DNA from 2 places in the Exiguobacterium sp. s138 genome. Region 2 is predicted to be linked to the other one. Evidence: riboswitches for the same ligand, from Rfam matches in the RefSeq annotation. Region 2 holds a riboswitch; the other holds the start of a gene.
What was found. A riboswitch is a leader RNA that binds a small molecule or an ion and turns the genes downstream of it on or off. The one in region 2 is predicted to bind FMN.

Region 1 (14,777 bases), 400 kb from region 2:
CGGCAGTTTCGGCAATGTCTTGCCGGCCCATTTTGCCTGCAGGACATCGACGACCTGATCCGCTTGATGCTCCGCAAGCTGACCGCTTGGCGCATACGGGAGACTGGCACAATCCCCGATGACGAACACATTTTCATGTTCCGGCACATGGTGGTGTTCCGTCAGCTTGATCCGTCCGCCGCTGTCAGCTTCAAAACCAAGATCACGGACGACTTTAACCGGTTGCGTACCCGCTGTCCAAATCGTTAAGTTCGATGGATAGGCGTCATCCCCGTTTTGAACATCATCCGCCGTGACGAAGGTGACGTTCGAGTTATTGATGACTTCGACGTCATGCTCCTCGAACCATTCCTGGACGTAGGTCGACACTTTATCCGAGAGGAAGGACAGAACGGACGGTCCCCGGTCGAATAGGCGAATTTTCAAATCTTTCCGGCTTTCGTGCAGTTCACTCGCGAGCTCGACTCCGGATAATCCGGCTCCGACGATGGAAACGATCGCACCGGGTGAAAGTCCGCAAATCGCCTGTTGTGTTTTCCGTGACTCTTCGAGTGTCTGGATGCTGTAAGTAAACTCTTGTGCCCCCGGTATGTTATGGTATTTATCTTCACAACCTAAGGCGATGATCAAATCATCATAAAACAATTCCGTTCCGTCTTGCAGATGAACGGAGTTCGTCTCTGGTGAAATCTTTACGACATGTCCATACTTATATGAGAGATGTTCCCCTTCCGGAAACGCGATCCGGACATCCCGGTCCGACAATGTTCCGGCAGCAAGTGCATAGTACTCTGTTTTTAACGCGTGGTACGGTAAACGATCGACGAGCGTCACAGCAACATCTTCATCCTTGAATCGTTCACAAATCCGCATGCCACCATATCCGCCACCTAAAACAACCAGTTGCTTCATAACTTAAAATCCCCCTTAGTTCCCCTAAATCAGTCTGACCTTGTATAATACGACATGAGGAAAGATAATTCCTGCCTGAAGGAGGAAAAAAAGTGAATCCGATTATTGAATTTTGTATCAGTAACTTAGCGACAGGGACTCAGGTCGTCATGCAACAGCTCGAACGGGACCCGAATGTCGATGTCGTCGAATATGGTTGCCTCGGTTATTGCGGGATTTGTTCGCTTGACCATTTTTGTCTCGTCGATGGAGAAACCGTTGTCGGGGAGACACCGGAAGAACTGCTTGAAAAGATTTATCAGAAAATCGAAGAAAACGAGCTCTAAAAAAATCCCCGTGTCTCACAAGAGACCGGGGATTTGTGTCTGTCAGCGGGCGCGGCTTCGGACTTAGACAGTTTGTTGACGACGTGTCATCCAAGGTTTTAGTTTCAGGAACAGCGGGATGAAGAGTGCTGAGATGAACATCGCCTTGATGATGTTAAACGGTAAGATACCGGCTGTAATCGTCGTCCACTTGACGGCAGGGTCAAGCATGTAGTCCATACCGAAGAACCAAGCGTACGCTGGAAGAATCAAGATATAGTTGAGGATGGCAAGACCGAATGCCATCGTGATCGTACCTGCGACAAGACCGGTTGCGAGACCTTTTGTCGATTTCTTTTTATGATAGAACCAACTGACCGGAAGAATGAAGGCAACGCCAGCTGCGAAGTTGGCAAGCTCACCGACCGGAACACCACTTCCACGGAAGATGTAGTACAGGACGTTTTTGAGTGCTTCGACGATGACGCCGGCAACAGGTGAGAACATGATTGCGGCGATCAAAGCAGGAACATCACTGAAGTCGATCTTCAAATAGTTCGGTAAAAACGGAAGCGGGAAATTCAGTAGCATAAGAACAAATGAAATTGAACCTAACATCGATAATGTGACCATTTTTTGTGTGCGTTTCATACGAGTATAATCTCCTTTTGCTCGTTCCTCTCGATGAAGTATTGGCATGTCTGCGTTCAAAATAAACCCCCATCGAAGTGTTCGATGGGGGAGAAGTCCGCAGTAAACTAAGCCTGATCGATTTTTGCAAAATCGGTTCAAGAAAGAAACATGCCGCCATCTTCTCCCATCCAGACTATACTGTCGGCTCCTGAGTTACACAGAATCAGCAAATAGCGCCCTATTCGCTCGCGGGCTTCAGGCGAATCGCCTGTTTACCGCCGGTCGGGAATTTCACCCTGCCCTGAAGATGGAACGATTTAATTTTTTTTAATACAACTTATTTATACAACGAATTCAAGATTGTTTCAAGCAACTAGGTTTCGATTCCCCTTAAAATTGCGTATACTAATAAAAAAGGGAAGGTGATGACATGATTCATTTAACAGAAGCGGCCGCACTGCAAGTCAAAGAAATGATGTTGCAGGCGCCGGACGATGAACAAAATCTGCGCATGCTCGTCCAAGGCGGCGGATGCAGTGGTCTCTCCTACGGCATGGGGTTTGACAGTGAAAAAGAGACGGACTTGACCTTTGAGCAACACGGAGTCAAAGTCATCGTTGATCAAAAAGATTATCCGGTCGTTAAAGGACTGGAAGTAGATTATAAACAATCCATGCTCGGAGGCGGATTCACGATTACGAATCCAAATGCAATCGCGACATGCGGTTGCGGGACGTCGTTCCGAACGGCGACGAATGCCGGCACACCGGGCGGCTGTTAATGAAATGACTTGTATCGCAGACGATTGCCGTCTGCGATTTTTTTGTTTTCACGAGCGATTGACAGGACTTTTCAATGGAGATGGAGAAGGACTAACAGGAACGTTAGCACGCTATGATGAGGGAGGACTATCGATGCGAAAGGTACTGATTTTCGGTGGAACACGCTACTTTGGTCGACGGTTGGCATTACGGCTCGCGGAATCGGGGGACGATGTGACGATTGTCACGCGTGGGGAACATACGCCGCCGGTCGCGAAGGGCTTGACATTTTTTAAAGGGGACCGGACATCAAGCAGTACGATGAAGGATCTTGGAAGTCAAAACTGGGATATCATCTATGACAATATCTGTTTTAATCCGTATCAGGCGAAGCTTGCGGTCGATGCCTTCGAAGGAAAAGTCGGTCGTTACATTCTGACGTCGACGATGTCGGTCTATGAGCAGGGCGGGACAAACATTTCCGAGCGGTCCTATAATCCGTTTCCCGGGAAATATGATCTTGAAAAAGAACATGATTACGGCGAAGGAAAACGTCAGGCGGAAAGTTATTTCTTCCAACGTGCGACTTTCCCGGTCATTGCCGTCCGTTTCCCGGTTGTCCTCGGACCGGATGATTACACGGAACGGCTGATCTTTCATGTCAAACGGGCACTAGCCGATCAACCGGTCATCGCTGAAAATCTGTATGCGAAGATGGGATATATCTCGAGTTACGAAGCGGCAGCTTTCCTCGAGTGGTGCGGCCGTTCGACGATGACAGGACCGATTAATGCCGCGAGTGACGGCGTATTATCGATTCAGGACTTAATGGATAAGATTGATCACGTGGCAGGAACGACATCACGGTTTGAGACGACAGGCGAAGAGCCGTCACCGCTTGCACCGGATCACGATTTCTATATGGATACGACGGCAGCCAAACAAGCGGGATATCTCTTCCAACATGTTGATGACTGGCTTGATCGTTTGATTGAAGAGGAGGTCCGGAACCACAAATGATTACCTTAATTAAACCATCGCTGCACTTGGAACCGTAATACCTTGATTATGTATCAGAGTGGCAAGAGTCCGGTGAAAGCATCGTTCCGAGTGTCGTCAGTAAAACGTTTCTGCCGTTGGAGGATTTTTTGGAAGAACAGGAACAAGAGGAACGGGTGGCCCCGACGAACTGGGTGACCCACTCGACGTATTGGTTGTATGACGGGGAAACGATTGTCGGTGCAGTCAATTTCCGGCATGATCTAAACGATCAATTGCAACAAGTCGGAGGGCATATCGGTTATGGCATTCGACCGAGTGCGCGCAATAAGGGGTATGCGACGGAAGGATTACGGCAAGCGCTTGAAGTTGCGCGAAAGCGGGGACTTGCCTCCGTCTTGATCACTTGTAGTGCGGATAACACCGCATCCGGTCGTGTCATTTTGACAAACGGTGGTCAAGAAATCGAATCTTACATCAAAGAAGATGGAACACGGGTCCGGCGATTTATCATTCCACTATGAATACCGGATTTTTAACGATTCGACGAGCCGACATGGAAGACGCTGCTGCGATTGCCAGGATTCATGTCGCATCTTGGCGGGAAACATATCGGACGATTATTCCGGATGCATATCTCGATGAGTTATCTGCGGAGAACCGGGAACCGGGTTGGCGGAACAGTCTTGCCGAAGGTCCGGTTTTCGTGGCACTTGATCAGACAAACGAAATCGTCGGTTTTGCGAACGGTGGACCAAATAGGGAAAATGATACGACGGAGGGAGAGCTGTACGCGCTCTATCTGTTGAAAAGTCATCAGGGGCAACGAACCGGTAAACGGTTGTTTGATCACGTGTTGGAAGATCTCAGGCGGAAAGGCTTCTCGTCTTGTATGGTAAGTGTGCTGGCAGATAACCCGTCCCGTCATTTTTACGAACGTTTCGGCGGACGACTCGTTTCCGAAAAAACCATCGAGCGGGGTGGGAAACAGCTGAGTGAGTGGACGTACCGAATTACACTCGATCCCGTATCCAACGCATAAGCCCAAAAAACAGCGTCCCTTCGATTTCCGAAATCGAGGGGACGCTGTTGTTCGTGATCACTTAATGATTTTTCACTTTTTCGAACAGACTTGTTGAGTGTTGCGGATGGCGGGCTGATGGATCAACAAGCAACTTCGCCTGGTTAACGGCAATCGGTGCTTCTCCGAAACCGGTCGCGATCAATTTGACACGACCATCATACGTCGCGATGTCGCCGCAGGCAAATACGCCGGGAATCGCAGTTTCCATCTTCGAGTTGACACGGATGGAATTCCGTTCGAATTCGACCTCCCACTCTTTAAGCGGTCCGAGTGATGAGACGAAACCAAAGTTACAGACGACATCATCAGCACCGACGACAATCACTTCATCCGTTTCGGCATGTTTGAATGTCAGCGTCTCGATACTGTCTTCTCCGGTGACGGATTCAAGGGTATAAGGTGTCATGACATTGACGGACGAGTTATGCAACAATTCGACCGTATGCTCATGGGCGCGGAATTTATCACGTCGGTGAACGAGTGTGACGGATTTCGCGATTGGCTCGAGCATCAGCGACCAGTCGACTGCGGAATCACCACCGCCGAGCAGGACGACCTGGCGATCTTTGAAGCGGTCCATCTCGTTGACGAAGTAGTGTAAGTTACTGCCTTCAAATCGTTCTGCGTCCGCGACACCGAGGGGACGAGCAGCAAATGAACCGTTCCCGGCTGTCAGGATGACGGTTTTCGTATAATGTTCCCCCTTGTTCGTGACAAGACGGATCAGTCCATCATCGAGACGTTCGTATGCAAGGACGGTTTCGCCGAGCACATACGTCGGATCAAATTCATTTGCCTGTTCCAGCAGCCGATCGACCAGGTCCTGGGCTTTGACTTTCGGGAAGCCGGCAATATCGTATATATATTTTTCAGGGTAGAGCGTCGCTAGCTGTCCGCCGAGTTGCGGCAGACTTTCGATGACTTTCGTCTTCATTTGACGCATCCCTGAGTAAAACGCGGTGAACAGCCCGACCGGACCGCCCCCGATAATCGTGACATCATATGGTTGGTGCATCTGAGTCCCTCCTAAAATTGGATACCTCTATTATATAGGAAGTAGGGTTCGATGTTGCAAGTACGGGACATCTCACATTTTTTTGGGTTTGCATAATTTCCCTTTGCAATCTATGATAGAAAATGGTTCAATAAACGTATAGACGTGTGAACATTATTTGAACAAAGTTTTTGAGCATTTATCTGCAATTGAATGTGAAGAAAATCACAACAAAACTATTATGCGTAAGGGGTATCAGAACATGAACACACCAAACATTGTTATTCTTGGAGCCGGCTACGGTGGATTGATCACAGCAGTCAACCTTCAAAAGAAACTTGGCGTCGACCAAGCCAACATCACATTAATCAACAAACACGATTACCATTACCAAACAACGTGGCTACATGAACCAGCAGCAGGTACGATGTCTGCTGAACAAGCGCGTATCTATATCAACGATGTCATCAACCCTTCACGCGTCAAGCTTGTAAAAGGAATCGTCGAAAAAGTCGATACAGCAAGCAACACAGTGAAACTCGTCGACGGTGGAACAGTCCCTTACGATTATGTCGTCGTGGCACTCGGCGGAGTTCCTGAAACATTCGGAATCAAAGGATTGAAAGAGAACGCTCTAACAATCAGTTCATTGAACAGTGTCCGTAAAATCAAAGAGCACATCGACTACTCATTCGCAGAGTACAAAACGACAGGTTCAACAAACCGTTCACTCTTGACGATCGTCGTCGGTGGCGCTGGGTTCACGGGTATCGAGTTCATGGGTGAGCTCGTCAACCGGATTCCTGAACTGTGCAAACAATATGACATCCCGCGCGAACTCGTTCGTGTCGTCAACATCGAAGCTGCACCGACTGTTCTTCCAGGATTCGATGCAGATCTCGTAAACTACGCACATAAATGGCTTGAGCGCCAAGGCATCGAGTTTAAACTCGGTAACGGCATCAAGGAATGTGGACCGGGCAGCGTTACATTCGGACCGCTCCAAGGGGATACAACAGAAACAATCGAAGCGAACACAATCATCTGGACTGGTGGCGTCAGCGGTAACCCTGTTGTTGCAGCGTCTGGTTTTGAAGCAATGCGTAACCGTGTTGTCGTTCAAGAAGACCTCCGCGTTCCTGGGCATGAAAATGTCTTCATGATCGGTGACTGTTCAGCTGTTATGGATCCGGCTTCAAACCGCCCATACCCGCCGACAGCACAAATCGCAACACAACAGGCACATAAAGTGGCTGAAAACATTGCTGCACTCATCGGTGGACGTCAAACATCGACATTCACATACGAGAACAAAGGAACTGTCGCTTCACTTGGTCATAAAGATGGAATCGGAATGGTCTTCGGTAAGAAGATTTACGGCCGTAACGCATCGTTCATGAAAAAAGTCATCGACAACAAACATTTCCTTGAGCTTAAAAAGATTGGTCTTGCCATCAAAAAAGGTAAATTCTAAGTTCACGTTTTAGGCAAATGTACACTCGTGCATTTGCCTTTTTTGTCGGTTATACTAAAAGAGATTCAAAGGGGGAACATTATGCATATCATTCAAGCCGTGATCGGGAGTGTTCTATATCTCGTCATGTTCTTTAGTATCGGTTTTATCTTAAACATGTTGTTACGCAGTACGTGGATCATGCTTGTCCTGTATCCGATCATCATCATCATGATGATTGATAATCAGTCGACACTGGATTATTTCACGAATGCGCGTGAAGCAATCCCGAAACTCGGGGAACGCATCATGGGTCTGCAGACGGCGGATATCACGATGTTCGTTGCCGGTCTTGCCGGAATCATCATCGCCGGAATGTCAATTCGCTTCCTGCGTAAGAGCGGTTACCAAATGTTTTAAAGTCTACTTGAGCGAGTAGGCTTTTTTAGTATGTGAAAACACGTTATAATAAAATCAGTGTCTTTAAAAAAATGTGTAAGAGCAGATAGGGTTGAGAGCGAATGGATAAACAAATGTACCACGTTATCAAAGTCTTAAATAATAATGTCGTCATTTGTTCGACTGGTGCCAACCAGGAAGTCATTATCCTCGCAAAAGGGATTGGCTTCGGTCGGAAGCCAGGCGATCAACTAACGGATCTTGATAAATTGGAAAAAGTGTATACGTTAAAAGATAAAGACGAGCAAGCGCAGTACAAGGCGCTTGTCGGACATCTGGATGAAAACTTCATCGCTTTGATGAATGAGATCGTTTCAATGATCGAAACGCGATTCGGAAAACGGGTCGATGAGCACATTCATATCGGACTGACGGACCATTTGACGTTTACGTTCAAGCGGCTCGAACAGGGAATGGAAGTCACAAATCCGTTTCTTGCGGAAACGGAAGCGTTATATCCGGAAGAGTATGCGCTCGCTGAAGAAATCGTCGAATTCATCAGTGCCGAGATGAACTTTTATTTACCTCCGGCCGAAACAGGATTTATCGCCCTTCATATTCACTCGGCGACGAACTTCAAAGATGTCCTCGAAGTGAACCGGCATCATCAATTGGTCGGATTGATTGCCAGTCATATTGAACAACGATTACAAATTAAAATCGACCGGAAATCACTGGATTACAAGCGTTTAATCCGGCACTTGCGTTCAGCGATTGAAAGGGTTTCCAATGGGGAGTACCTAGAGGCGCCAGAAAAAGTAGAAAAGCTATTGCGCGAAGAATATCCGCTGTGCTATGATACTGCTTGGGAGCTGATGTCCATCATGGAACGTCAGTTGAAGAAAGCGGTACCGCGCGGTGAAGCGACGTATCTTACGATGCATCTGCAACGCTTAGTGCAGTACGATTTAGGTAAATGACCGCACGGACTACGTGTTACTGATACGATCAGGCATGAGTGGGATGTCGGGCAAGATGATTTATTTCCGTTATTTTTACGGGATAAGTGTATTTTGTCTACAATCCGCTCGTGCCTGATTTTTTTCTGTAAAAATCGGTCAGATGTCTGACTTTTTTCGACCTGTCATTGGTATTATTCCTTATTCTTAGCTCGTACATCAAAAGGAGGAAACACACATGTTCAAACAGATTTTCGCTGTTCTTCAACGTGTCGGTAAAGCGTTGATGCTTCCTGTTGCGATTTTGCCTGCTGCCGGGATCTTACTTGGATTCGGTAACGCGATGCAAAATCCGAACTTGACGTCAAAACTCGAGTTCTTAAAAAATGATGCAATCATTAAGGTTGCAAAATTGATGGAAGCAGCCGGGGACATCATCTTCGGTAACTTAGCACTCTTATTCGCGGTCGGTGTCGCGATCGGATTAGCAGGGGACGGCGCAGCCGGACTTGCAGCCATCGTCGGATTCCTGATCATGAACAAAACAATGAGCGTTTGGCTCGGCGTTACACCAGAAATGGTCGCTAACGGACAAGGTTACGCTAACGTACTCGGTATCCCGACACTTCAAACAGGTGTGTTCGGTGGTATCATCATCGGTTTAATCGCAGCCTGGGCCTACGGGAAGTATCATAATCTCGAATTGCCGCAGTTCCTCGGGTTCTTCGCAGGAAAACGTTTTGTTCCAATCGTTACAGCAGTTGTTTCATTATTCGCAGGTCTTGTACTTGTTTTCGTTTGGCCGTTCGCTCAAGACGGATTGAACACATTCTCCCACTTCATGATGGAGAAAAACCCGACACTTGCAGCTTTCGTCTTTGGTCTCATTGAACGTTCATTGATTCCATTTGGTCTTCATCATATCTTCTACGCACCATTCTGGTTCGAGTTCGGTTCGTACACGAACAAAGCCGGTACAGTCGTTCACGGTGACCAAGCGATCTTCTTCGCTCAGTTAAAAGATAACGTTGCATTGACAGCTGGTACATTCATGACTGGTAAATTCCCGTTCATGATGTTCGGTCTTCCTGCAGCAGCACTTGCTATGTACCATGAAGCACGCCCAGAGCGTCGCGCAGTCGTTGGTGGTCTTCTTGGATCAGCAGCACTTACAGCTTTCTTGACAGGTATCACAGAGCCAATCGAATTCGCATTCTTGTTCGTTGCTCCGATCCTGTTCGCAGTTCACGCAGTCTTCGCAGGTCTTTCGTTCATGACAATGCAACTGTTGAACGTTAAAATCGGTATGACATTCTCAGGTGGATTGATTGACTTCCTTCTCTTCGGTGTCCTTCCAGGACGCACGCAATGGTGGCTCGTCATCGTCGTCGGTCTTGTGCTTGCAGTTGTTTACTACGTCGGATTCCGTTTCGCAATCCGCAAGTTCAACTTGAAAACACCAGGTCGTGAAGACGAAGTACAAGAGACATCAATGGCACAAGGTTCTGAACTCGCAGCTGGTATCCTTGATGCACTCGGTTCTGAATCAAACATCAAACACCTTGACGCATGTATCACACGTCTTCGTGTTGAAGTTCTTGATAAATCAAAAGTTGATAAAAACGAATTGAAAAAATTAGGTGCGGCTGGAGTACTTGAAGTTGGTAACAACGTTCAAGCCATCTACGGACCAAAATCAGATAACATTAAATCTGAGATTCAAGCCGTCATCAACTCACGTAAACAAGAAAAGTCAGTCTAATATTTAAAAGAGCTTTCCCAATTTGGGAAGGCTCTTTTTTTGTGGAAAGAAACATCAGACAAATAGTTTTGCGCAAGAAACATTAAGGGTATGAAGTAAGTAGTTTGGTCAAAAAAAGGAGGGAAATCACTGATGTGGAAAAATGTGTTCGGTGTATTGCAACGGATCGGTAAAGCTTTGATGTTACCGGTCGCAATCCTACCGGCAGCGGGGTTGCTCCTGGCGTTTGGTACGGCGTTTCAAAATCCGAATCTGACGCAGTATCTTCCGTTTCTCGAAAATGACGCACTGGTCGTCATTTGGCGGGTCATGCAGGATGCAGGGGATATCATCTTTGCCAACTTAGGATTACTGTTTGCCGTCGGGGTTGCGATTGGTCTTGCGAACGGTGAAGGGGTCGCAGGATTGGCCGCAATCGTCGGATTTTTGATCATGAACAAAGTTATCAGTTCATTTTTACAGATTACGCCTGAAAAGATTACAGAAGCACAAAAATCGAGTGATTTATCGTATGCGACCGTTTTAGGAATTCCGACCCTGCAAATGGGGGTGTTCGGAGGGATTATCGCCGGGTTGATTGCGGCGTACAGCTATAATAAATTCTTTAAGATTAAACTTCCGGATTTCCTTGGATTCTTTGCCGGTAAACGATTTGTACCGATTGCTACAGCGCTATTCAGTTTAGTCGCTGGTTTTGCCCTGTCCTATATTTGGCCACCAATCGGGACGGGAATCAACACGTTCTCGAAAACCATCATCGAATCAAACGAAACGTTATCTGCCTTCATCTTTGGATTAGTCGAACGTTCTCTCATTCCGTTTGGTCTCCACCATATTTGGTATTCAAGTTTTTGGTTCCAGTTCGGTGAATATACCGATAAAGCCGGTAATCTCGTTAACGGGGATCAGCGGATCTTCTTCGCCCAGTTAAAAGATGGTGTTCCATTTACAGCCGGAACGTATATGACCGGGAAATACCCGTTCATGATGTTTGGACTTCCTGCTGCGTGTCTTGCGATGTATCATACGGTTGCGAAGGATCGCCGGAAAGCGGTTGAAGGGTTATACTTCTCGGCTGCCCTGACTTCTTTCCTGACAGGGATTACTGAACCTGTCGAGTTTTCATTCGTATTCGTTGCCCCGTTATTGTTTGCAGTTCACGCTGTGTTTGCCGGATTGTCATTCATGATCATGGACATCTTAAACGTCAAGATCGGGATGACCTTCTCCGGAGGATTGATTGACTATACGTTGTTCGGTATTTTACCAAACCGAACCTCCTGGTGGCTCGTCATTCCGGTCGGTCTTGTCTTCGCGGTCATTTATTACTTCGGCTTCCGTTTCGTCATCCAGAAATTTGATCTGAAGATTCCTGGACGTGAAGCGATTCAGGAAGGGGCAGCGACAGCCGGTGCGACAGCTGGTGAATTGCCATATGAAATTCTCCAGGCATTTGGCGGACCTTCCAATATCAAACATTTAGATGCCTGTATCACACGGCTCCGGATTACCGTCAATGATAAATCCGGTGTCAATAAAGAGCGCTTGAAACAGTTGGGTGCTGCCGGTGTCCTCGAAGTCGGGGATAACGTTCAGGCTATCTTCGGTCCGAAATCGGATGGTATTAAAACTGAGATGGCAGAAATCATGAACGATCCGAATTACCAACCACCAGCCAAACCGGAAGCCGATCCGATTCCGCAGGTTCCGACAGGCGCGGAAGCACGGACGGAAAACCGGACAGATGACCGATCCGGATTAGCCGGAACAGATGGTGCCTATGTCCCGAGCGAAGGATACGTCTCGCCACTCAGCGGTGTGATTCGTTCTCTCGATGATGTACCGGATCAAGTCTTCTCCGGACGGATGATGGGTGACGGTTATGCCATCGAACCGACGGAAGGATATGTCGTGTCACCTGTTTCCGGTGAAATTACGACCTTCTTCCCGACCAAACATGCGATTGGTATTTTGGCCGATAACGGGGATGAAATTTTGATTCATATCGGTATTGATACAGTATCGCTCGAAGGAAAAGGATTTGAAGCGCTCGCGAAAGCCGGCGACCGGGTCGAACCAGGTTCACCGTTATTGAACGTCGATCTGGAACAAATCCGACCACTTGTCCCATCATTGCTCACACCAATCATCGTCACGAACAGCGGCGACCGGAAAGTCTCCGTTGATGTTGGTAAAACCGTTGAAGCGGGTGAAAAGATTTCGTATGACATTAAATAAGAAGTGGATGCTGAACACGACTCCGATTTTGGAGTCGTGTTTTTTTTGTATTCCGTGAACATTCAACGATGAGATTTTGCACATATGATGATACAATGAATAAGCTATTATGAAGATTAGCTATTTTTTGATAAGGAAGAGGTGAGTCGATGGCTACGACTTCGACAAAAACACGTTATGTCGTGTTAGGATTACTGATCGGGATTTTAGTGGCAGCAATGGATAATACGATTGTTGCGACAGCGATGCCGACGATTGTCAGCGAATTAAACGGCTTCGACCAATATGCGTGGGTCACATCGGCCTACATGATTGCGACTGTAGCCGGGATGCCGATCTTTGGTAAGTTAAGTGATATGTACGGACGGAAGCGATTCTTCTTATTCGGCATGTTGCTGTTCATCACGGGGAGTATCCTGTGTGGAATGGCGGACTCGATTGTTGAACTTTCCGTATATCGTGCGATTCAAGGTTTGGGTGGCGGAGCGTTAATGCCGATTGCCTTTACCATCATCTTTGATATTTTCCCGCCTGAAAAACGCGGGAAAGTCAGTGGTTTGTTTGGGGCCGTCTTCGGAATTTCAAGTATTTTTGGTCCGTTGCTGGGTGCCGTCTTAACAGATGCCATCAACTGGCGTTGGGTCTTTTACATCAATATTCCCCTTGGATTATTGGCGCTTGCCCTTGTTTCTCTGTTTTACAAGGAGTCACCGATTCACCGGACACAAAGAATCGATTATGCCGGTGCTGTGACGTTGGTGGCAGGACTTGTTTTGTTCTTGCTGGCCCTTGAAATGGGCGGAAAAGATTATGCGTGGAACTCACCGCAAATTCTCGGTTTATTTGGCGGGGCGCTTGTTGCCTTCATCGTCTTCGGGTTCATCGAACGCCGGGCAGCGGATCCGGTCATCACGTTCAGTTTATTTAGACGGCAACTGTTTGCCGCGACACAAGGCGTAGCCTTCTTTTACGGTTTTGTCTTCATCTCTGCCAGTGTCTTCATTCCGATTTTTGTCCAAGGTGTCTTCGGGGGCAGTGCGACCAACTCGGGTCTGATCTTGATGCCGATGCTGATTGCATCCGTTGTCTCTGCCCAGCTCGGCGGACGATTACCGAATAAATACGGATTCCGGAATGTCATGCTTGTCTCAGCGGTCTTCTTCTTGTTAGGAGTGTATCTCTTAAGTACGATGTCGCTTGAAACATCGCGCACAGCCATCACAATCTATATGATCATTTTAGGATTTGGTGTCGGCTTCAGCTTCTCGTTACTCAACCTGGCAAGTATCAACGGGATTGAGATGCAACGACGGGGTGCAGCCACATCAATGGGATCGACGTTCCGGACGATCGGCATGACGCTCGGTGTAACGGTCCTTGGAATCGTCCAATCGCGGACCTTCTCATCGACGATCAGTGAACAGTTACCGGGTGGAAACGCACCGGACGGCGGACAATTCCCGACGGCTTCAGCCCTTGCGAAAATGCCGCCGGAAGTAGCAAATGCAATCAAATCGTCACTTGCCGAATCGATTTCGTCGGTCTATCTGTGGGCATTGATTCCAGCCGTGCTCGGCGTTATCTTTGTCTTCTTGATGGGGAATGAACGACCAACCTTAAAAGAAGGACAAGGCGAACGACCGAAAACAAAACAAGCATAATATGCAGGTTAATCTATTTAGTTAAGCATCAACAAAAAAGGAAAGGGGATGTCGAATCCGCTTTCCTTTTTTTGTTGTTTGAAATCATTCGATGCCTGAGACTCTATAATAGGAAAACGTGCAAGTTGCGTTGCCAGAGACAAAAAACACGCCCCGAAAACGGGACGTGTCAGAAAAGATTATTTTTTGATATCGAACGTCGTGCTGAGGAAGTTAACGACATCTTCCGCTGTATCCATATCGAGTACTTCTTCGACGATCGCTTCACACTCTGCTTTGTTCAAGCGAGTCATCAAGCTACGTGCGCGAAGGACTGAAGAAGCAGACATTGAGAATTCGTCGAGTCCGAGTCCGAGAAGGATTGGAAGTGCGAGTTCTTCTCCTGCCATCTCACCACACATGCCGACCCATTTGCCTGCTTTGTGTGCTTCTGTGATGACGTTGTTCAAGAGGTTCAAGATAGCCGGGTTAAACGGTTGATAGAGGTATGAAACTTTCTCATTCATCCGGTCAGCCGCCATCGTGTATTGAATCAAGTCGTTTGTTCCGACTGAGAAGAAGTCGACTTCTTTTGCGAATTGTTTCGCCATGACAGCTGTTGAAGGAATCTCGACCAT
Region 2 (14,777 bases):
ACTTCATCTGGCGGGACGAACCGACGGATTGGGTATCGAAATTCGGCGGACCTGCCTGGTCGTTTGACGAGGTGGCCGGCAAGTATTACCTGCATCTGTTTGACGAAACTCAGGCCGATCTCAACTGGGAAAACCCGGCACTCCGGGAAGCTGTCTATCAGATGATGTGCTTCTGGCGTGATAAAGGTGTCCGCGGTTTCCGGCTCGATGTCATCAACTTGATTTCAAAAGACGACAGTTTCGCCAATGACCCGACCGGTGACGGACGGAAACACTACACGGACGGTCCACGTGTCCATGACTATCTGCAGGAGATGAATCAACGCGTCTTTGCCGGTCATGATTTAATGACCGTCGGCGAGATGTCGTCGACGACACTCGATCATTGCCTCCGTTATTCGAATCTGAATGAGCAGGAGCTGAAGATGACGTTCAACTTCCATCATCTGAAAGTCGATTATCCGAACGGGGAGAAATGGACGGCGGCGCCGTTCGATTTCCTGGAACTGAAACGGATTATCTCCGACTGGCAGGTCGGAATGCAGGGAAATGCCTGGAATGCGATTTTCTGGTGTAATCATGATCAGCCCCGTGTCGTCAGCCGGTTTGGGGACGATACGGTTTACCGGGTCGAAAGTGCGAAGATGCTCGCGACGACGTTGCACGGTTTGCAAGGAACACCGTACATCTATCAGGGCGAGGAAATCGGTACACCGAATCCGGACTTCACGGATCTGACCGATTACCGGGATGTCGAGACACTGAACGCGTATACCGAAAAAGCGGCGCTTAGGGAGACGGAAGCAGACATTTTGGCAGCCATCCGTCAGAAATCCCGCGATAATGCCCGGACACCGATGCAGTGGGACGCTTCACCGCACGCCGGTTTCTCGACAGCGACACCGTGGATTCCGGTTCCTGAAAACCATACCTCGATCAATGTCGAAGCGGCTCTCGCCGACCCGGACTCGGTCTTCTATCATTACAAGCAGCTGATTCACCTGCGCAAACAGTATGACGTCTTGACGAACGGAAGTTACCGGCTTCTGACACCGGACGATCTCTCGCTTTGGGCGTACGAACGGGCGACCGACGACGAACAACTTCTCGTCCTGTCGAACTTTTACGGCACGGACCGTCCGTTCACGTTACCGGACGAGTGGCTCGACTATCAGGTATTGATTCAGAACTATCCGGAGGTTTCAGAGAAATCCGGACAGCTTATCTTACGGCCATACGAATCCGTCATGCTGTACCGGACGGTCTGACTACACAAAACCCCGCACTCTCAGTTGAGAATGCGGGGTTTTGTTTAGATGAAGTGATCTCTAGGACACGCGCCGGTTAGCTTCTTCCCGTTTCAGCTGTTCCCGGAACAACCTTGTTTCCGCAATGACGACGCCCGACAGACCAATCAAGCCGATCAAGTTCGGAATGGCCATCAGTCCGTTGAAGACGTCGGAAATCGCCCAGACCATGTTTAAGTTCGTCGTCATCGCCCCAAGTCCCGCGACGAGAACAAACAGAACCCGGTACGGTAAAATCGACTTTTGACCAAACAGGTAATAGATCGATTTTTCTCCGTAGTAGGACCATCCGAGGACGGTCGAGAAGGCGAACATGACAAGACCAATTGTCACGATATACTTCCCGGCCGGTCCAAGGAACACTTCAAAGCTGGCGGTCGTCAATTCGACCCCTTCGAGCTTTTTATCAAGTTGACCACCCATGACGAGCGTCAATCCGGTCATCGAACAGACGACAAGTGTATCAAGGAAAACCTGTGTCATCGAGACGAGTGCCTGCCGTCCCGGAAAATCCGTTTTCGCAGCAGCTGCTGCGATTGGTGCTGAACCGAGACCGGCTTCATTCGAGAAGACGCCACGTGCGACCCCGTAACGAATCGCGGCTCCGATCGCTCCGCCCGTGATTGCTTCATTCGAGAACGTACTGCTGAAGATTGTCGCGAGTGCTCCCGGAATCAGATCAAAGTTCATCACCATGATGAGGAGACCGCTTCCGACATAAAAGAAAATCATGAACGGCACAAAATAACTGACGACTCTGCCGATTGATTTGACCCCGCCGAGAATGACGACCCCCGTCGCCACCATCAAGACGATTCCGGTTACATACAACGGTACGTCAAACGTTGATTTCATCGCCAGCGCAACCGAGTTTGTCTGGACGCCGTTTCCGATTCCGAAGGCGGCGAGCGACGCGAACGCGGCAAACAGGACACCGAGCCATTTCTGTTTTAATCCCCGCTCGAGATAGTACATCGGTCCCCCGGCCATCTGTCCTTTCTCATCGACGACACGGTATTTGACGGCGAGAATCGCCTCGGCATACTTCGTCGCCATCCCGAACAATCCGGATAACCACATCCAGACGATCGCGCCCGGTCCTCCGAGGACGACGGCTGTCGCAACTCCGACGATGTTCCCCGTGCCGACCGTCGCTGCCAGTGCCGTCATTAAGGCTTGAAAATGGCTGATATCCCCTTCCGACGTATCGTCCTGGTGCTTCGAGAATGCCAGTTTCAAGGCATACGGAAGTTTGGTGATCTGAATGAATCCAAGTCGTATCGTCAAGTAAATCCCCGTACCGACCAAAAAGATGAGCAACGGCGGACCCCAGACGAAATCCGATACCGCGCCAATCCAATCACTGAACGATGTTCCCATTCCAATCCCCTCCTTCAATTTACTATGTACTTTTCTATTTTTTCAGAATTTACAGATTATTGTCAATGATTAATTTTTTATGCATACGATTGTCCATATTACATTATTGTATTTTTTACTGCTTAGTAAAAAGCAATCATCTATCCGGAGTAATCCGGGAGACGATTGCTTCTTTAGGTAAATCAGCTTTTTTATTGATTACCGCCCGGCAATTCCTGTGCATTTTTAGCTTCCATCGGCAATTTTATGGCTGGAATTTCATTAAATTTCGAGAACGTCGATTCATTTTTCATCGAAAAGTCCGTTTTCCCGTCAACCGCAAACTCCATCTCCATATCCATCGTTTTTGGATAGTAGGTTTTTGCATCGTAGGTCATCGAGTAGACCATCTTTTTATACTCAATTTGATCCATGACCTCTTTCATCTGATTAAATTGACCGGACTGTTCCAGTGAATCCTTCATAAACGCTTTCAACTGACCCCCTTTTAAATCCACATCCACCTGATAGACGTTACCGGTCTTTTTAACTGTCCAGCTGTCTTTATACTTTTTCAGTAATTGCAGGTTTTTATCTGTTGAGACGGTTGATTTCATCTGAGTCATCATCTCACCGAGTTGGGATGCATCCTGAACAAACCACTGATCATTTTGGGAGAGGTACAACTTATCATCGATGATATAACTTTCCACCTGAAGATCTTTTCCATCTTGCGGGTTTTTCATATTAACCGTCTGATGCATGGCGAGCGGTTCCTGAATCAGATCGACCGTTACCCTCTGATCGACCGTCATGTCGCCGACATCCGATGCCGTCGTTCCTTCCATCCGGAACGATTTAATGTCTTCTTGCGCATTCGATGCTTTTTTCAGCAACTCCGTATTCGAGAGCTGTTTCGACCCGTTTTCCCCTTGACCATCTTCTATCGTCTGGTCATTACATCCTGCCAGCCCAATTGTCGCCGTGAGGAGACCGACTGTCATCCACCTTGTCTTCTTCATCGTCATTCCTCCTTGAAATTGATTATCTTTATTTACGACTTATCACTGGAAAATGTTTCAAAACCATTTCTTATACTATTACCGTTCTGACTCTTTTTTACTCATCAAACTGAACGTCCCTTTGCCAAACGTAAAGTTTCTTTGATGATTCTTAACAAAACTTTACATCGGTCAAATGTGCGTTTTACACTCCAACGCTAGAGTTAGTCCTGTAGATCTGAACCGTACTCATTTTCCTGAAGGAGGAACCATTCATGACCTTGAAACGAATCATTCCTGTCCTAGCTTTATCGACCCTTTCCTTAAGCACGATGGTCTCGATGAACGATGCCGAAGCAAAAACGAAGCACGCGAAATCACCGGAAATCCGGAACGTCATCTTCCTGATCGGAGACGGGATGGGCGTCTCGTATACATCAGCCCATCGTTACTTAAAGAATGACCCTTCGACGCCACTGGCCGAAAAAACGGCGTTCGATCAGTATCTCGTCGGACAACAGATGACGTATCCGGAAGATCCGCAACAAAACGTCACGGACTCCGCTTCTGCCGCGACGGCGATGTCATCCGGCGTCAAAACATACAATGCGGCGATTGCGGTCGACAATGATAAATCGGAAGTTAAGACGGTTCTCGAAGCAGCGAAAGAACGCGGAAAATCCACAGGTCTCGTCGCAACATCGGAAATCACGCACGCAACGCCGGCTTCGTTCGGCGCACACGATGAGAACCGGAAAAATATGAATGCAATTGCCGACGATTACTTTAAGGAACGGGTCAACGGTAATCATAAGATTGATGTCCTCCTCGGTGGCGGAAAATCCAACTTCGTCCGACCGGACGTCGACTTGACGAAGTCGTTTAAAAAAGACGGCTACAGTTACGTCACGAATCTGGATCAACTGCAGACAGATCAAAACAAGCAGGTCCTCGGTCTGTTTGCAGACGGCGGACTGCCGAAGCGCATCGACCGTGAAAACACGGTTCCGTCCCTTGAGAAGATGACGAACTCCGCCATCAAACGTCTTGATTCCAACAAAAAAGGCTTTTTCCTGATGGTCGAAGGCAGTCAGATCGACTGGGCCGGTCATGACAATGACATCGTCGGAGCGATGAGCGAAATGGAAGACTTCGAACGCGCCTTTAAAGCGGCAATTGCTTTCGCGAAAAAAGACAAACATACACTCGTCGTCGCGACGGCCGATCATTCGACCGGCGGTTATTCAATCGGCGCGGACGGAATTTATAACTGGTTCGCCGAGCCTATCAAAGCGGCGAAAAAGACACCGGACTTCATGGCGGAAAAAATTATCAACGGAGCGGATGTCCGTCAGACGTTGACGACGTATATCGACCAAAAGAAACTTGCCTTGACGGAAGACGAAATCGGATCCGTCATTCGTGCAGCGGAGTCGCAGAAACTGCTTGATATCGATAATGCCATCGAAGCGATCTTTAATGAACGGTCACATACCGGCTGGACGACAGGCGGACATACCGGGGAGGATGTTCCGGTCTATGCCTTCGGTCCCGCGAAGGAACGATTCGCCGGACAAGTCGATAATACGGATCACGCCAAAATCATATTCGACTTGCTGAAGTCAAAGAAATAAGGAGTCTTTCATGAAACAATTAGTTGTTCTCCTGACGCTCGGAACGATTCTTTCCGGTTGCGGGAATCCGGTCCAAGAGGCAAAACAACCGGTGTCCCTTCCAAAACAGGAGCAGGTATCGATTGAAAAAACAGCCGCTTACGTCCCGAATCCGCAATTACCGGATGACCGGAAACTGACGAAAGTCGACGCATCAATTGCCGATGACAAAGGTGAATTGACATTAAAACAGTTTGTCCGTCCGGATGTAACACGTACGATCGGACCGATCAGGATGAAAGTCGAAGAAGTCAAAGTATTCCATGCCCGTCCGAGTTACGGGATGATTGACTTCTTTCACGGCTTCACCCATGACGAATCCTTTGATCTCGTCAAGACACGGGTAACGATTACGAATACGGGTAATGAGCCGGTCACATTTAATCCCGTCGCTCACTTTAAACTCGATACCAAGATCGAGAAGACGATCGAGGATGATATCTATCTTGAGTCGCTCGCTGCAACCTATGCTCCGGATGAAACACGGAGCGGAAACTTCGGATTCATCCTCGAACAACCGCTCTCCTACGTCGACTGGTTGACGAGTGACGTCCTGAGTACGAAACGTGATGTCCTTGGAAAAGGTTCGTCCCTTTCTTTGCGCTTATAATGCTAAAAGACCAAAAGACGATCCCTTCCTGTTTTACCGGAAAGGATCGTCTTCTTTTTTAGTAAAGAGCCGGGATTTGTTCTGCCGGCATCGGCCGGCCAAAGTAATACCCTTGCATCCGCGAGCATTCCAACCGGTTCAGGACGTTGACCTGTTCAAGTGTCTCGACACCTTCGGCGATGACTTCAAGATGAAGCGACTTCGCTAAGTGAATGATGGACGAAATCATCGAGTAACCGGTCGTTGCCGGCTGGATTTTTTCGACGAACTCACGCGGAATCTTTAATGTGTCGATCGGGAAATCCGCCAACCGCGATAAGGACGAATAACCGGTTCCGAAATCATCAATCGAAATCGTGAAGCCGAGGTCCTTCAGACGATTCATCGTCAAGACGGTCTCTTCGATGTCTTCAACGGCTGAGACTTCCGTGATTTCAAGATCAATCCGGGTCGGATCGACTTTTGTTTCTTCGACCAGCCGAATCAACGTCAGGACGAACGTCGGATGATGAAACTGTTGCATCGAAACATTGAGTCCGACTTTTAAGTTCAGACCGTCATCCTGCCACTGTTTTGCCTGTAAAAATCCTTCGCGCAAGACCCATTCCCCGAGCCGGATAATCATTCCGGCTTCTTCCGCCATCGGAATAAAATCGTTTGGTGTAATCATTCCGAGTTCCGGATGATTCCAGCGGATCAGTCCTTCAACGCCGACCATCTTGTACGTGACCGTATCGACTTGCGGCTGATAATGTAAAATCAACTGATTGGTTTCGATAGCAATCGGCAGCTCCGACTCGAGTCGCAAGCGGTAGGACGCTTTTTCGGCAATATCTTCAAAGAAGATAATAGATTTGCCGCCACCCGTTTTCGCCTGATACATCGCAAGATCGGCCTGCTTCAATAACGTCACGACATGTTTTTCCGACGTCCGCCGGCAGCTGACCGCTCCAATACTTGGATTGGAAATCAATTCGATTCCTTCAATCGCATACGTTCGTTTTAAATCATCCAGCAGACGGGCCGTACGGCATCTCGCCTGATCATCCGACGTGACATTCCGCAGGATGACAGTAAACTCGTCTCCTCCTTGCCGGGCAACGAGATCGTCCGGTTCGACGGCTTCTTGGAGGCGTTTTGCCACTTGAATCAGTAACTGATCCCCGACATGGTGACCAAACGAATCATTGACGAGTTTAAAGTCGTCGAGATCAATGAAACAGAGGACGATCGTCTCATCGGCTTGTTCCGTTTCGATTAAATGGTGCAACACTTCTTCAAAGTAAGTCCGGTTGATGGCACCGGTCAAATGATCATAATAGGCAAGCCGGCGAATCTTTAATTCATTTTCCCTAATTGTCGTGATATCCTGACCAATCCCGTACATTCCGACGAACCGGTCCCGGACGCGAATCGGAATGTTGGTTACGTTCAGCAACACATCCGGACCGCCGGATTTTTGGAAAATAGTTTCAAATTGCTGTGCTGTCGCCTTGTCTGTCGACGTCTGTTGCCATGTCGTGAACTGACGATACGTTTTACCGACTAACTCTTCCGCATGCTGCTCCGTTAATTTTTCAAAAGACGGATTCGCGCTCTCAATCCGTCCTTTCAGATCAAGGGAATAGACGGCATCCGGATGGTACGTGAACAACGACTTGTAGCGTTCTTCACTGACTTCCAGCTCATCCGCCTTTTCATGAATTTCCTGAATCAGTTCCTGGTGACTTAAAATCATCAGAATCTGGCGGACTAAAATCAGAAGAATCGTGACAGCACAACCAATCATCAACCCGTTTAAGGCTTCGTCCCGACGCGCATAGAAAGCCATCGTCAAAAACAGCAGAATAACCAGTAAATACGGTAAAAATAACTTTCCGACCTGCACTTTTATCCGTTGTTTCGACTGTCTGTCTTCTTTTGAATCTACCGGACTAACGATATGCCCCGAGACACCGACCATCAGTAATCCAAGGATGAATAACGGGTCAATCAACCGGATCGCATTGTCTCCACTGACGGTCGTCATATAGACAAATAACGTGTCCGCTCCAACCTGAAGTAACAGTCCGGCAAATAGAAACTGAAACAAGCGCCGCCGTTCGTACCACTCTTTTTTCTCGAACAGATAATAAATACTGATCATACAAAATAACAAAACGATGTCGCACAACGGATAAGCAAAGGCTAACATCACCTCGGCGTTCGATGCGAACGGTGTATCAAACAACGGCCGGATCAGGAAATACCAACTGTACGTGACCGCCACCGTCATGACGATGGCAATATCAAAAATAAAGCTGAGCAACCGATTTTTCGTAACGTGCCGGTGAATTAAATGAATGAAGGCGATTAAAAAGAAAACAGACTGCAAAACATAAAAAATATCTGATACACCGGGAAACGGTACGTCGACTTGCAGGATGTTTTCATAGGTCAACCAGATGATTTCCGCAATCAGATAACTGCCAATCCCGCAGGCCAGGTACAGAAAAAACCGCCCTTCCTGCTGATTCGGATCTCGTTGCGCCCGAACCAACAGGATGGTCGCGAACAGACAGCCGAAAATCGAGAATAAGTTACTTCCCCAAGACACCCATTCTGATTGCTGATTAAAAACAAGGAGCCAAATATAATATCCCGCAATGAATCCGACGATTCCAGGCAGATAATACGATTTATTCACACCACCCATGGATTGTTCCCTCCCTTTGCGAACAGTCTTTCTCTTTTGATTAGGGATGATGTCAGCGAAGTCCTGCGCCATCAAGAAAAAAGAGACCTGTTCCGTGAAGAAACAGGTCTCAAGACTCAGTTATCTCATTAAATGGTGCGCAGTAAGTTGGCCATTTCAATCGCAGAAACCGCCGCTTCATATCCTTTGTTACCGGCTTTTGTTCCCGCCCGTTCGACAGCCTGCTCGATCGAATCCGTCGTCAGAACACCAAAGATAATCGGCACGCCTGTTTCCCGTGAGGCGCCGGCGACCCCTTTCGCGACTTCGTTGCAAACATAATCATAATGTGATGTCGCGCCGCGGATGACGGCCCCGAGTGTGATGACAGCGTCATAGTTCCCGCTTTTCGCAAGCTTTTCCGCGACGAGTGGAATCTCGAACGCTCCCGGTACCCACGCCGTGTCGACAGCGTCCGCCGCGACGCCGTGGCGACGGAACGCATCGTTCGCTCCACCGACTAATTTTGATGTGATCAATTCATTGAATCGTGCTGCGACGATCGCGACGCGCAGTCCTTCACCTGTTAAAAATCCTTCGAATACCATGTTAGTTTCCTCCTTGGATGTCGAGCAAATGCCCGAGTTTCGTTTGTTTCGTCTGCAGATACTGTTTGTTTTCCGGAACCGCCGCAATTTCAAGCGGAACCCGTTCAAGCACTGTGATCCCTTCGTTTTCCAACGCCTGCTGTTTTTCAGGATTATTTGTCATCAGACGGATTTTCGTGACTCCCAAATCGTGCAACATAGCGGCGGCAACGGAATAATTGCGTAAGTCTGTCGCATAGCCGAGCGCATGATTTGCTTCGACCGTATCGAGCCCCTGTTCCTGCAACTCATAGGCTTTCAGTTTTGCCATCAAACCGATGCCGCGTCCTTCCTGCCGCAAGTAAAGAACGGCTCCGCCTTCCTGACCAATCCGTTCCAGTGCCGCGTCGAGTTGCGGACCGCAATCACACCGTTTAGAACCGAAGACATCTCCCGTCAGACACTCGGAATGCAGCCGAACGAGCATCCCGTCTTCCGGCTCTCCTGATAAAACGGTCACATGCTCTTTTTGATCGGGCGTCGTATAACCGAGCATCCGGAATGCGCCATGCACCGCCGGAAGCAGGACGTCCGCTTCCCGTCGGACCGGACGTTCAAGATAGGCAACAAGCGCATCGATCGTAATCATCTTCAACCCGTGGACTTCTTTATACGTCAGCAAATCATCCACACGGGCCATCGTTCCGTCCTCGAGAATAATTTCGCAAATGACGGCTGCTTCAGCACTTCCCGCAAGACGGGCCAAATCGACACCGGCTTCCGTATGACCGCGTCGTTCGCGAACGCCGCCCTCTTTTGCAATTAAAGGGAAGATATGACCGGGACGTTTGAATTGTTTAGGCCCGTCCGTCAGCATCCGTTGAATCGTCAAGGCACGTTCCGCGGCACTGATGCCGGTCTTCGCGTCTTCATGATCAATGCTGATCGTAAATGCCGTCCCGTGCGGATCGGTATTGACATCCGTCATCGGGTTCAGCTCAAGGCGTGCTGCAAGTTGCGGGCTGACCGGGACACAGACAAGTCCTTTCCCGTGCGTAATCATGAAGTTGATCTGTTCCTGTGTCGCATGTTCCGCGAGGAGGATCAGATCTCCTTCATTTTCCCGATTTTCATCATCACAGACGATGATCGGACGTCCGTGTTTTAAGTCTTCCACCGCTTCTTCTACAAGATCAAATCCGTTCATCCTGCTCCGCCTCCTAAAAATGCCGACCAATCCGTCTTTTGTTCCTGCTGCGTAAAGTGATACAGATGTTTTGCCATTAAATCACACTCGATATTGACGAGCGATCCGCTTTGCAACCGGTCAAACGTCGTCACCTGCCGCGAATGCGGAATCAACGAGATGGTCAGACTGTTTGTCTCGATGTGCTGAATCGTCAGGCTCGTTCCGTTAATCGCAATCGAACCTTTCGGAATACAATACTTACGCCAGTCACCGGTCTCAAACCGGTATTCCATCGCTTCACCGTCCGGGCGCCGGCTTAAGAACCGAGCCGTTCCGTCGATATGTCCGCTGACGAAATGACCGCCAAACCGTCCGTCTGCCGGCATCGCCCGTTCGAGTTGAACCGGTGTGCCGACCCGTAAGGTCTGAAGAGACGTCGCCCGAATCGTTTCGTGCACGGCATCTGCCGTAAAAGCCGTCGAAGTCATCGCCGTGACCGTCAAACAAATCCCGTCAACCGCGATACTGTCACCGATTTTTGTTCCTTCGAGTACATGCTGCGCTTCAATTTCAAGCGCCAGACCATTTGGGCGCGGAACTTTGCGTTTGAGCGTTCCGACTTCTTCAATCAATCCTGTGAACATAAGCCGTCTCCTTTCCGTTCGTAGCGCAGGTGGACATCCTGTCCGATTTGCTTGACGTCCGTTAAGTCAAACCGGTCTTCGATTTCGACAGTACTTGATAATCCCGGCATTCCACGTAGAACCGATGGTGCTTGATAGACCTCAAGACGGTCGACAAGGTCGGCTTCTAAAAACGCCGACTGAATCGTCGGTCCGCCTTCGATCAATACACTGCGGATGCCTTGGTCGTACAATATGTCTAAAATCTGATTCGGTGTCGTATACGTGCCGACGAGAACCGTGACATTCGATTGAACCGAGACACGCGGTTGTTCCGTCAGCCAGTACGTCGTATTCAAGCCGTCACGGAAAATTTGCGCCGTTTCCGGCAAACGTCCGCGCCGGTCGACGACGATCCGGATTGGTTCCGGTCCGGCTTCCGTCCGTAATGTCAATGCGGGATCATCGACCATCACCGTCTCACTTCCGACGAGAATGGCGTCGTGTGTCGCCCGCAACTCACGTCCGGCTTCTCGCGCTGCAACTGACGTGATAAAGCGTTGTTGCCCTGTCGTGACGATCCCGTTTAAACTTTGTGCGACTTTGACGGTGACGTTTGGGCGGTGACGTTTGAGACTTTGCCAAAACGGTGTATACAAGCGAACGGCTTCGTCTTCGAGCAGTCCGACTTCGACTGTCAGCCCCGCGTCGCGCAGCCGTTTGATGCCTTGTCCGGCGACGATGGCGTGACGGTCTTCGGTCGCGACGAACACCCGCTTGATGCCGGCAGCTAAAATCGCTTCCGTACAGGGGGGTGTCTTGCCGTGATGGTTACACGGCTCGAGCGTCACGTAGAGATCGGCACCGCGCGCCGCCTCTCCTGCCATTTTTAACGCTTCGACTTCCGCATGCGGTCCACCCGCAAACCGGTGGGCGCCGAAGCCAAGCACTTTTCCATGTTTCGTAATGACACAACCGACACTCGGATTCGGACTGGTTTGTCCGTCTAACATCCGTGCCAATTGCATCGCCTGATGCATTCGATTATTCATGATTTCGCTCCTTTCAAAAGAAAAAACGCCGCTGCAGATGCAGGGCGTCATGATTGAAGGGTCACGAAAGAAACGTCTTGTTTTCTGCTAAAAAGCATACAGAAATAGACCTTTTTCCGAACAGATTTTTTCAGAAAATGGTTTCAAGCACATTTTTTCGTTCTTCTCCCATCCGGACTTTACCGTCGGCCCTGGAATCACACCAAGTCAGCCATAGTGCGTACACTATGGGTCGCGGGCTCGTCGATTTAAAAATCGCATCACCGCCGGTTGGGATTTTCACCCTACCTCGAAGAACTGGTTATTCAGTTGTACAGGTCAAGACTAGCACAGGTTATTTTAAAATACAAAAAAGAATTTGTTTTCTTTTTTTGTGATGCAAGAAAAAAAGTATGATTTTCCCGCCCGGTGGTCAAGAAAAGATCCGGCGGGAAAATCCATACTTCTGTCTGTCCCGGTTACGTCAAATAACCGTTTTTCCGGTCGTGAAACTCCTGTTTGACCGTACCGAGCAATGAATCATCCGTCAGCAGGCGTAATCCGGTCCGCGCCAGAATTTTAGCTCCCGTAATCAAAGCTTCGTCGCCCTGTTCCGATTTTGCCGCCTCCCGGAAACTTTCGGTATGCGCCACTAAATCATCAGCTCCGATCTTGATATACGGATGAATCGTCGGCAGGACTTGACTGATATTTCCGGCATCGGTCGAACCGAGTCCCGGCCGTTCGTCCGTCTTGACATCTTCTCCGAGCGCCGTCGCTTCTTCGCGGAAAATCTCGTCAAACGTCCGATTGAACAGCAGGTTATCAACCTCATTTTGGAAGGCGATGACCTCAAGCGTTGCCCCGGTCGCTAGAGCCGCTCCTTCAGCAACAGCTCTGACTTTCTTCGTCACCGCATTCAACCGTTCCCGCGTCGTCGCCCGGATAAAGAAACGGGCCTTCGCGTACTCCGGAATGATGTTCGGTGCATCTCCGCCATCCGTAATGATACCGTGAATCCGGATATCACTCGGCAACTGTTGACGTAACGCGTTGATCCCGTTAAACAACTGAATGACGGCGTCAAGCGCATTGATCCCTTCTTCCGGCGATGCCGCCGCGTGAGCCGGTTTGCCGGTAAAGGCAAAATCGAGCGGATCGACAGCAAGTGACGAACCGGTGATCCGGGTCTGTCCGGACGGATGAACCATCAGGGCCGCGTCGATCCCTGTCAGCAGATGATGTTTGACGAAACTGCCTTTCGCACTGCCGTTCGGCCCGCCTTCTTCCGCCGGTGTCCCGAGAACGACGACACTGCCGCCGACTTCATCAATGACCTTGCTGAGGGCGATTGCTGCCGCGACACTCGTCGTGCCGATGATGTTGTGACCGCACGCATGACCAATCCCCGGTAATGCGTCATATTCAGCGAGAAAAGCGATGGTCGCTCCCGGTTTATCCGAAGTCTTCCGGGCCAAAAACGCCGTGTCGTGTCCCGCGACACCAAGTTCAACTGTAAATCCTTCCGCCGTCAGTCGTTCCGCATGATGGCGTGACGCAAAATATTCTTCATTGCCAATCTCGGGTGTCGCATGAATCCGGTGGCTTGTCTCGAGGTAAGACTCGCGTTTTTGTTCAATATCCTGTTCAATCGTTTGTGTCAGGTTTTCCCGTTTTGTCTGAATCGTCATTTCGGTCAGCTCCTTTGGATTTTTAGTTATTCGCCGATGTCACTGAGTGGGACGAACGTTGGAATCGTGCTGCCTTTGTATTCTTTTTTGATGAAGGCCGCGACATCGTCCTGCTGATACAGCGAGGCGATTTTCTTAAGCGTCTTTTTGTCTTTGTCTTCCGTCCGGGTCGCGATGATGTTGATGTATGGTTTTGCCGTCTCGTTTTCATGGAGAATCGAGTCCTTGATCGGGTTGAATCCGGCATCGACCGCGATTCCGTTATTGATGATCGAGGCCGAGACATCCGGCAGAACGCGTGGTGTCTGACCGGCCACGACCGGGACAATTTTCAGTTTTTTCGGATTCTCGACGATTTTATCAACGGATCCGTTGCCGTCAAAGTCATCCGGCAATTTAATCAAGCCGGCTTCCTGCAACAGCAGCAATGCCCGACCCATGTTCGTCGCTTCGTTTGGAACGGCAATCTTTCCGCCGACCGGAATGTCTTTGACGTCCTTGACCTTATCCGAATAAATTCCCATCGGTGCGATGACCGTCGTCGCAATTGGCGACAGTTTTAACTTATGTTCTTTTTTGAAGGCGTTAAAGTAAGAAACCGTCTGGAAGGAGTTCGCATCAATTTCCCCTTCCGCCAGGGCGAGGTTCGGCTGGACGTAGTCGGAGAACTTGACGAGTTCAATCGTGATGCCCTCTTTCTTCGCCTTTTTCGCGACGTATTCCCAGACTTGTGTATCAGAACCGCTGACCCCGAGCTTGACCGTCTTTTGATCTTCTTCTCCGGAAGCGGCACATCCCGCAAACAATACCGTCGTTAATGCTGCACCAATCGCTAAACCTTTTTTCATCATCCATCTCTCCCTTTTTTCTCTCTTTTTTTAGTGTCTCCGAATTTTTCGTGCCAACAGATTGCCTGTCGTCTGTAGTCCTTGAACCAAGATGACGAGAATTCCGACCGTGATGATCATGACCGTCGTATCAAACCGTTGGTAACCGTAGGTAATCGCCAAGTCACCAAGTCCACCGCCACCA

Region 1: another riboswitch for FMN. It lies ahead of KNP91_RS07735 (ECF transporter S component); the one in region 2 lies ahead of ribD (bifunctional diaminohydroxyphosphoribosylaminopyrimidine deaminase/5-amino-6-(5-phosphoribosylamino)uracil reductase RibD).

Annotation. Positions count from the first base shown of each region.
Region 1 covers NZ_JACSMW010000003.1:81,518-96,294, reverse strand. Annotated here, with positions in the region: gene KNP91_RS07745 (NAD(P)/FAD-dependent oxidoreductase) at 1-912, opposite strand, end outside; gene KNP91_RS07740 (YuzB family protein) at 1,005-1,238, shown strand; gene KNP91_RS07735 (ECF transporter S component) at 1,302-1,868, opposite strand; FMN riboswitch at 2,023-2,163, opposite strand; gene KNP91_RS07730 (HesB/IscA family protein) at 2,281-2,631, shown strand; gene KNP91_RS07725 (NAD-dependent epimerase/dehydratase family protein) at 2,765-3,631, shown strand; gene KNP91_RS07720 (GNAT family N-acetyltransferase) at 3,760-4,134, shown strand; gene KNP91_RS07715 (GNAT family N-acetyltransferase) at 4,131-4,652, shown strand; gene KNP91_RS07710 (NAD(P)/FAD-dependent oxidoreductase) at 4,714-5,709, opposite strand; gene KNP91_RS07705 (NAD(P)/FAD-dependent oxidoreductase) at 5,951-7,162, shown strand; gene KNP91_RS07700 (YuiB family protein) at 7,244-7,561, shown strand; gene glcT (glucose PTS transporter transcription antiterminator GlcT) at 7,663-8,520, shown strand; gene ptsG (glucose-specific PTS transporter subunit IIBC) at 8,738-10,261, shown strand; gene ptsG (glucose-specific PTS transporter subunit IIBC) at 10,394-12,499, shown strand; gene KNP91_RS07680 (MDR family MFS transporter) at 12,649-14,160, shown strand; gene ptsP (phosphoenolpyruvate--protein phosphotransferase) at 14,340-14,777, opposite strand, start outside.
Region 2 covers NZ_JACSMW010000003.1:480,162-494,938, forward strand. Annotated here, with positions in the region: gene treC (alpha,alpha-phosphotrehalase) at 1-1,268, shown strand, start outside; gene KNP91_RS09590 (alanine/glycine:cation symporter family protein) at 1,329-2,687, opposite strand; gene KNP91_RS09595 (DUF6612 family protein) at 2,879-3,688, opposite strand; gene KNP91_RS09600 (alkaline phosphatase) at 4,000-5,301, shown strand; gene KNP91_RS09605 (DUF4352 domain-containing protein) at 5,312-5,950, shown strand; gene KNP91_RS09610 (putative bifunctional diguanylate cyclase/phosphodiesterase) at 6,009-8,645, opposite strand; gene ribH (6,7-dimethyl-8-ribityllumazine synthase) at 8,774-9,232, opposite strand; gene ribB (3,4-dihydroxy-2-butanone-4-phosphate synthase) at 9,234-10,418, opposite strand; gene ribE (riboflavin synthase) at 10,415-11,044, opposite strand; gene ribD (bifunctional diaminohydroxyphosphoribosylaminopyrimidine deaminase/5-amino-6-(5-phosphoribosylamino)uracil reductase RibD) at 11,029-12,075, opposite strand; FMN riboswitch at 12,232-12,376, opposite strand; gene KNP91_RS09635 (M20 family metallopeptidase) at 12,534-13,745, opposite strand; gene KNP91_RS09640 (MetQ/NlpA family ABC transporter substrate-binding protein) at 13,772-14,593, opposite strand; gene KNP91_RS09645 (methionine ABC transporter permease) at 14,624-14,777, opposite strand, start outside.